2 regions of the Pseudovibrio sp. FO-BEG1 genome follow, and region 2 is predicted to be linked to the other one. Evidence: riboswitches for the same ligand, from Rfam matches in the RefSeq annotation. Region 2 holds a riboswitch; the other holds the start of a gene.

Region 1 (3,815 bases), 1.1 Mb from region 2:
GCCGCACAGGATCTTGGCAATGCTGCTCACCAAGCCAATCAGATGGCGCGTGACCAGCTGCCTGAAGCTTCCAAAGAGCGCAAAGAGCCTGATCTTGGTTCCATGGGCGAGAGCGAGCCGAAAGAGCCTGCTGCTTCCCTGCCGACCAAAGGGGCTGTTGAGACCAGCGCTGAAGAGCGCGCTTGGGTTCCTGGCGAAGCTCGTCGCTCCAAGCTGGAGACCAAAGACAAGACCGCTCGCCGCGAAATTGACGAGCCTGCGAAGGTTAAGCCAAAGACAAGCCGTAAACCTGCTTCCTCCCGCAAGCCTGTGGTTGCACAGCGCGTAGGGGACGCGATTGAGCAGGAGGAGGGTCTGAAGCCTTCCAATACATCCGGCATTGTCGGCATGATTGTTATCATCCTGATCATTCTGGGTGTGACTGCAGGCGTTTACAGCCAGCGCGAGGCCATTCTCTCTCTGATCCTGCCAGCTGAAACCAGCGAGACCGGAGAGCCAGAGAGCGCACCAACAGGTGAAGATGAACCACTTCGGGTTCAGCCTGAACGTGCGCCTAAGAAGAACACTGATCGTTTGTTGCCATCTGATGAAGGAGCTAAAGTTTCTCCAGATGCAACACCGGTGACGACAACACGGATTACCCGGAACTCTTCCAGCGCGGCACCAGCAGAAAGTGCACCTGCACCAACTGTGGTTCGCAGTGTTGATCCGGCACCTTCCGCATCCACTGATGATAGTGCTGCACCTCAGGTGCTGCCGGCTAAGGAGCCTGAGCCGCAGACAGCGGGTGTCGAGACGAACTCAGTTCCACCGGCAGAGACCATCGGCACCGAGTCCGAGATTTCTCCAGTGGCACAGCAGAGCATTCTTTATGAAGAAGCTTTGACACCGGGTGCAGCTGGTTCTGCTTCTCGCGGTAACGTGGTCTGGACGCTGGATGAGGTCAATGGAACCTCCGTCATCAAAGCTGTTGCGACGCTTCCATCGCGAAATCTCTCTGTTGAGATGACGCTGAAGCCGAACAGCGACCAGTCCCTGCCAGCGAGCCATCTGCTGGAATTGAACTTCATCTTCCCGGAAGGGTTTGACGGCAAGGGCGTTGAGAAAGTGCCTGGCCTGATCCTGAAGAAGACTGAATCCGAAGCTGGTGATCCGTTGGATGGGGCTGCTGTAAAGGTTTCTGACACACTCTTCTGGATTGCTCTTTCTGACAGCAATGAAGAGAAGGCAAAGAACCTGCAGCGTCTTGCTGAGCGTGAATGGATTGATGTTCCGCTGCTGTATAACAGCGGCCGCCGCGCAATGCTGACCTTTGAAAAAGGTACAACTGGCAACAAGGTTGTCGCTCAGGCAATCAAGAGCTGGAAGTGAGCTGATTTCAGCAAGTTAGATCGATTTTAGAAGGCCTTGGCTCTGTTGGAGCTGGGGCCTTTTTTCATGGCGTTGTCCCCCGGCCTCAGAAAATCTGCTTGCAAACTCCCGTAGAAACGCGCATGGTCCTTGCCATTCCGAGGGGTGCTTTTCTTGACGAAAAGCTGAGATTGCCACGAGCTAAACCCTTTGAACCTGATCCGGGTAATGCCGGCGAAGGGACGGGACCTGAGCCATTCTTCCCGGATCTCCATATCTGCAGTTTGTAGTTGGAGGTCCTGTGTCGAAAATTCCCAGAGAGCCAATCTGAGCTCCGTTCTTCCGCCTGTTTGTGATGCCCAATACCATTGTTGGGAAATGACATGCTGAAGCGAGCTTTAATACGAATTCTGCGAAGTCTTTTCGGGATTTTGCTGTTTGTCGCCATTTGGGAAATTGTGGTTCGGATTGGAGAGTTTCCTCCGTTTCTATTGCCAGGTCCGGCGGCGGTGTTTACCGCTTTTCTCAATCAGGGTGCTTTCCTGCTGCATCATGCAGGCATTACCGCCTATGAGACCGTTCTCGGCTTTCTCTTTGGTGTGAGTGCCGGGGCTTCGCTTGCTATCTTGCTGTCGATGTCTCGCCGGGTGCGCCTGTTTCTGCTGCCTCCGATTGCAGCTACTCAATCTCTTCCTGTGTTTGCGATTGCACCGCTTCTGGTGCTGTGGTTCGGCTTTGGGCTTGCGTCCAAGGTGGTGATGGCTGTGATTGTGATCTTCTTTTCCGTGACCTCAACGTTTTTTGACGGGTTACGGAGGACGGATCAGTCCTTGCTTGACCTTGGTAAGCTGCATGGCCTTAATCGCTGGCAAATGCTCCGTTACATCCGCATTCCTGCTGCGATGCCGTCTCTGGCATCAGGCATGCGGATTGCGGCGGTGTTCGCGCCGATTGGTGCGGTGGTTGGAGAATGGGTTGGTGCTAAGGGAGGGCTGGCTTTCATCATGTTGCAATCCAACGCACGCATGCAAACAGCGACCATGTTTGCAGCGCTGATCTTGCTTGCGGTGATGGTGTTGAGCCTGAGGGCAGTTGTTGAGTTCGCCACTTCTCGGATGATCTATTGGCAGAAAGAGATCTAGATCTCAGAGTATGAGGACGTAACCTTATGAAAAAACTAGGTATGCTGTTTGGTGCAGCGATGCTTGCGAGCACTCTTCAGGTGCAGGCTGCGGACAAGCTGACTGTGCTGCTCGATTGGTTTGCGAACCCGGACCATGCTCCGATTGTGGTTGCGAAGGCACGGGGCTTCTTTGAGAAGGAAGGGCTTGATGTTGAGCTGATTGAACCGGCTGATCCTTCCATGCCACCAAAGTTGGTTGCTGCCGGGCAGGGGGATATTGCAATCTCCTATCAGCAGACGCTGCATCCGCAGATCGATGAAGGCATGCCGCTTATGCGCATCGGCACGTTGGTTTCCACGCCGCTGAACACGCTGATCGTGCTGGAAGATGGGCCGATCAAGGAGATTGCAGACCTCAAGGGCAAGCGCATCGGCTACTCCACGTCCGGCTTTGAAAGTGCCATGCTGGGCAAGATGCTCTCCAATGCTGGCCTGAGTTCTGATGATGTTGAGCTGATCAACGTGAACTTCTCGCTGTCTCCTTCCTTGATGGCGGGACAGGTTGATGCGGTGATTGGTGGTTACCGTAACTTTGAGCTAAACCAGATGGAAATTGAAGGCGCGAAAGGTCGTGCGTTCTATCCGGAAGAAAATGGTGTGCCGGTTTATGATGAGCTGATCTATGTTGCTCACAAGGACAAGCTGGATGATCCACGCCTGAAGAAGTTCATCAGCGCAATTGAAGCGGCAACTGTTTATCTGCTGAACAATCCTCAGGACTCCTGGAAGAGCTTCCTTGAGGTCTATCCGAACCTTGATGATGAGCTGAACAAGCGCGCCTGGGCAGATACTCTGCCACGTTTTGCGAGCCGTCCGGCAGCTTTGGATATCGGTCGCTATGAGCGCTTCGCGAACTTCCTGATTGAGCAGGGGCTCATTAAAACAGCGCCTCCAGTGGAAACCTACGCGGTTGAACTGCGCTAACCGTTATAGGTCTAAACCATTTTCTGAGCCTCCGAGTTTCGGGGGCTCTTTTTATTTGTAGGCCAAATGCCGTTATTGCGCTGCATCCTTCACCGCTTCGTGCTGCGCCAGATCGCTGAGGATGTACTTCTCAAAAGCCGCATAGATGGCGTTGTACTCGCCGTCAGAGAGGGCTTTGCATTCGTCGAGCAGGGTGAGTGCTTTTTTCTTGTCGTTCTCCTCAAAGAGCGCGAAGACCATGTTGCAGTGGGTGTTCTTGAGTTTGAGGAAATTTTCCGAAAAAGCGAGGGATGGATCACCGAGTAACGCAAACGAACGCATTAAGTAACGGCTGGTTTTGACAGGGATCGTCTCCAGC
Region 2 (3,815 bases):
CCGCGTGAAAGTTTGCTTTGCGCCGGACCATGCGCCGGAGATGGAAGTCACCAAACAGATGACGAAAGCTAAGGAACGGGTGGACTTTGCGATCTTCACCTTCTCCAAAAGCTCCGGCATTGATGATGCCATGTTGCTGCTGATGGAAGCAGGAAGACAGGTGCGCGGTGCTCTTGACGCCCGGCAAGGCGGGCAGGATTGGGCCGCGACGCAGCCTCTTGCAGAAGCTGGCGCTGATCTGCACTTCGTTCGCGGATCGAGCCGGATTGGCAAGCTGCATCATAAGCTTATGGTGATTGACGATAGCATCATGATTGTTGGCAGTTTCAACTACACTGGCCCTGCGAACCGGTTTAATGACGAGAATATCGTTGTTCTGGGGGATTCCGTTGCCCCAACGGAGAACCAGAAACGGTTTGCGATGGCGGCACGGCAGGAGATTGACCGGATCATCAGCGACCACGGGGAACCAATCGTGATCGACTAAATCTGCTCAGCCATTTCGTAAAGGCGTGAATGTTTATCTTTTGGTAACCATTCAGCCAGATTTGGCGCTTACACTTGGCGAATGGCAAATTCCCTGGATAGCGGCGAAGACTTACTCATCATCTGCAAACCAGATGTTACCGCAGCGATTGAAGACTGGATTGATCATCTTGGCTCCGAACGGCGACTGGCTGAGCGGACACTGGAAGCGTATGAGCGCGACACGCGTCAGTTCCTGCGTTTCATGACCAGTTATGAGGGTGAGCCAGTTGCTCTGCGGCATCTGGAGTCGTTGAAACCAAAAGACTTTCGCGGCTTTCTGGCAACGCGTCGGAAAGACGGCGCGCAGACGCGGACGCTTGCTCGCGGTCTGGCTGGTATTCGCTCGTTCCTCTCGTTTCTGGAGGAGCGCGGCGAGGTGAATGCGGCCGGTGCTGCAGCGGTGCGTACGCCGAGACTTCCCCGCAGCTTACCCAAGCCTATCCCCGTTGAGGAAGCCAAAGCGATTGTCAGCAGCGATCTGGCTTTCGAGGACACGCCCTGGGTTGAAGCGCGCAATGCTGCGGTGTTTACTCTCCTGTACGGCTGCGGACTTCGTATCTCGGAAGCGTTGTCTCTGACACCTGCTACGGCACCGAAAGAAGGCGATAAGTCTTTGAAAGTGCGCGGCAAAGGCAACAAGGAACGGCTTGTTCCAGTTCTGCCTGTGGTCGTTGAAGCTATCGAAGCTTACAAAGATCAATGCCCCTATGACCTTTCAGCGAACTCGCCCCTCTTCCGCGGTGTTCGCGGCGGCGCGCTCAACGCACGCATGATCCAGCTGGCCATGCAAAAAATCCGCAGTGCACTCGGGCTTCCGGATACGGCTACTCCCCATGCTTTGCGCCATTCCTTTGCGACGCATTTACTGTCTGAAGGCGGGGATTTGAGGAGCATTCAGGAGCTTCTGGGCCACGCAAGCCTTTCTACCACGCAGATTTATACGGAAGTGAACAGTGCACAGCTGTTGGATGCCTACGACAAAGCACATCCACGTCGTTGATAGGTTGTCCCCCTCCTCCACATCGCCTTGATCTCCTCCGGCAGACCCCTTAGGTTCAGAGCTGTGAAACGGGGTGCCCGACACTTGTGTCGTGGCTGAGATCATACTCGATGAACCTGATCTGGATAATTCCAGCGAAGGGAGCACTCACACTGTGTTGGGGGACAGTTTCTTCTGGCAGTATGCCAAGGCCCTGACACCAGCTCTCTTTCGCACAACAAGACCGAGGATAAAAATGGGTCGTGTCGAAAGCGCTTGCGCAACTCTTTCCGCAATTCGTGAAAACAGTCCACTCGTCCATAACATGACGAACATCGTGGTGGCGAACACTACAGCCAACGCCTTGCTGGCGATTGGCGCTTCCCCTGCCATGGTAGATGGACCAGAAGAGGCTCCTGAACTTGCAAGTGTTGCAGGGGCATTAGTGGTCAACGTGGGCACAGTCACCCCTGCGCAAGCAGAGGCGATGAAGTTGGCAACAGCAGCGGCTCACAAGGCAGATCGTCCATGGGTGCTGGACCCGGTGGCTGTCGGCGCCCTCACCTTCCGCACTAAGCTTGCTGCTGAACTGCTGGAGAATAAGCCGAGCGTTATTCGCGGCAATGCCTCTGAAATCATGGCACTTGCCGGTCAGGGTGCAGGCGGAAAAGGCGTTGATAGCACGGATAGCTCTGAGACTGCTCTGGCTGGTGCGAAAGAGCTGGCAAAGCAGACTGGAGCTGTGGTTGTTGTCTCTGGTCCGGTCGACTTCATCACTGACGGCACACGCACGGCTGAAGTCGCAAACGGGGATAAGATGATGCCGTACGTGACCGGCCTTGGTTGCACAGCGACGGCCCTCACTGGCGCAACGCTCGCAGTTTGCGATGATCCGTTTGATGCTGCAGTCGATGCAATGGTTTTCCTCGGTGTAACTGGTGAGATTGCTGCGAAAGATACCGCAGGACCAGCAAGTTTGCAGCTGGATATCATCAACGGTCTCTATCAGCTGAACGATGATATCCTCAAAACAACAGCTCAGGTTGAGATGCATGAAGCCGTTGCTTGATCTTTCCGTATATCTGGTGCTGGGGCCGCAAGACTGCCCTGGCCAGGACCCTGTCGACATCGCAGTCGCAGCCTCTCAAAACGGCTCTACTGTGGTGCAATTGCGCGATAAAACCGGCAGTACCAAAGAGCAGATTGAATTGGCAGAACGGCTGATGCAGGCGCTTAAACCGCTCAATGTGCCTTTGATCGTCAATGACCGCGTAGATGTTGCCCTGGCCGTTCATGCTGATGGAGTTCATGTTGGACAAGATGACATGGACGCCACCAAAGCACGGGAACTGATCGGGGCAGATAAGCTACTCGGTCTTTCGGTGAGCACTCAGGATGAGCTAGATGCTGCGGACATTGCAGCCTGTGATTACCTCGGCATCGGCGCATGCTTCCCGACCAACAGCAAGGATGATGCAGCTGATGTGGGCATGCAAAACTTTGCTGACTTAACTGCTCAATCACAGCTACCTGTTGTTGGGATTGGCGGAATTTCTCTTGCCAATGCGGATCAGGTGATCAAGGCTGGGGCTGATGGTGTTGCTGTCATTTCAGCAATCTGTGGGGCACCCAGTGCTGCAGAAGCTACGCGCAAGCTTCAGGAAATCGTCAAAAGCGTAAAAGACCTAGGGTGATAGGATAAAACACGCATTTACTCCTCACAGAGCCCATCTACATTGATATATGAGAGAACTGAAGCTTGGTGCATTCATTGAGTTCATGCAAATCGCTCCAAGCTTTTGTTTTAAACGCATCACCAGTGTTTTCCTCTGAGGTGCGTTTCTGGCGGGGGGCCGTTCGTCATGAAGCTTAGTCAAACAACGTTCGTGTGTGCGCTGTTCAGCACATTCGCTTTCTTTGTCTCTGAAGGACAAGCCCAAACCGCCTGTGAAATCCGCAAATCTGAAATGGCAGAGCTCGGCAAATGGGAGAACCCAAAGGCACGGCTGAAAGAGCTTTCTCAGATTGAGGTGGAAGGCGAGTGCATTGATAACCAACTGGTGGTTCGCGCCCGTGCTTTTACAAGCTGTTCTCCCCGAGACTGCAAATGGGGCTGGGCTGCGGGGCAGTTGAGTTTCTCTGGTGTTTTGACGTTTCGGTTCGGTGGGTTCTTTAAGGCCCAGTATATTGAACTACGGCCAATGGGTCAGCGTATTCAGGCCTATGTGCGGACCGAGAACCATGACCCGACCATTCCCAACAAGACGCGCAGTTACATCCTGATCCGTCAGTAAAGCTGCTTTCTTTA

Evidence for each region. Region 2 has a riboswitch for thiamine pyrophosphate ahead of thiM (hydroxyethylthiazole kinase). Riboswitches for the same ligand answer to the same signal wherever they lie in the genome.
Region 1: it holds a riboswitch for thiamine pyrophosphate, as region 2 does, so the genes downstream of both, PSE_RS22655 (ABC transporter permease) here and thiM (hydroxyethylthiazole kinase) in region 2, are expected to answer to the same signal.

What each region holds. Positions count from the first base shown of each region.
Region 1 covers NC_016642.1:5,041,036-5,044,850, reverse strand. Annotated here, with positions in the region: gene PSE_RS22665 (hypothetical protein) at 1-1,371, shown strand, start outside; TPP riboswitch at 1,502-1,610, shown strand; gene PSE_RS22655 (ABC transporter permease) at 1,782-2,492, shown strand; gene PSE_RS22650 (ABC transporter substrate-binding protein) at 2,519-3,457, shown strand; gene PSE_RS22645 (adenylate/guanylate cyclase domain-containing protein) at 3,530-3,815, opposite strand, start outside.
Region 2 covers NC_016642.1:644,048-647,862, reverse strand. Annotated here, with positions in the region: gene PSE_RS03025 (phospholipase D-like domain-containing protein) at 1-487, shown strand, start outside; gene PSE_RS03020 (tyrosine recombinase XerC) at 569-1,528, shown strand; TPP riboswitch at 1,588-1,688, shown strand; gene thiM (hydroxyethylthiazole kinase) at 1,764-2,576, shown strand; gene thiE (thiamine phosphate synthase) at 2,560-3,201, shown strand; gene PSE_RS03005 (hypothetical protein) at 3,370-3,801, shown strand.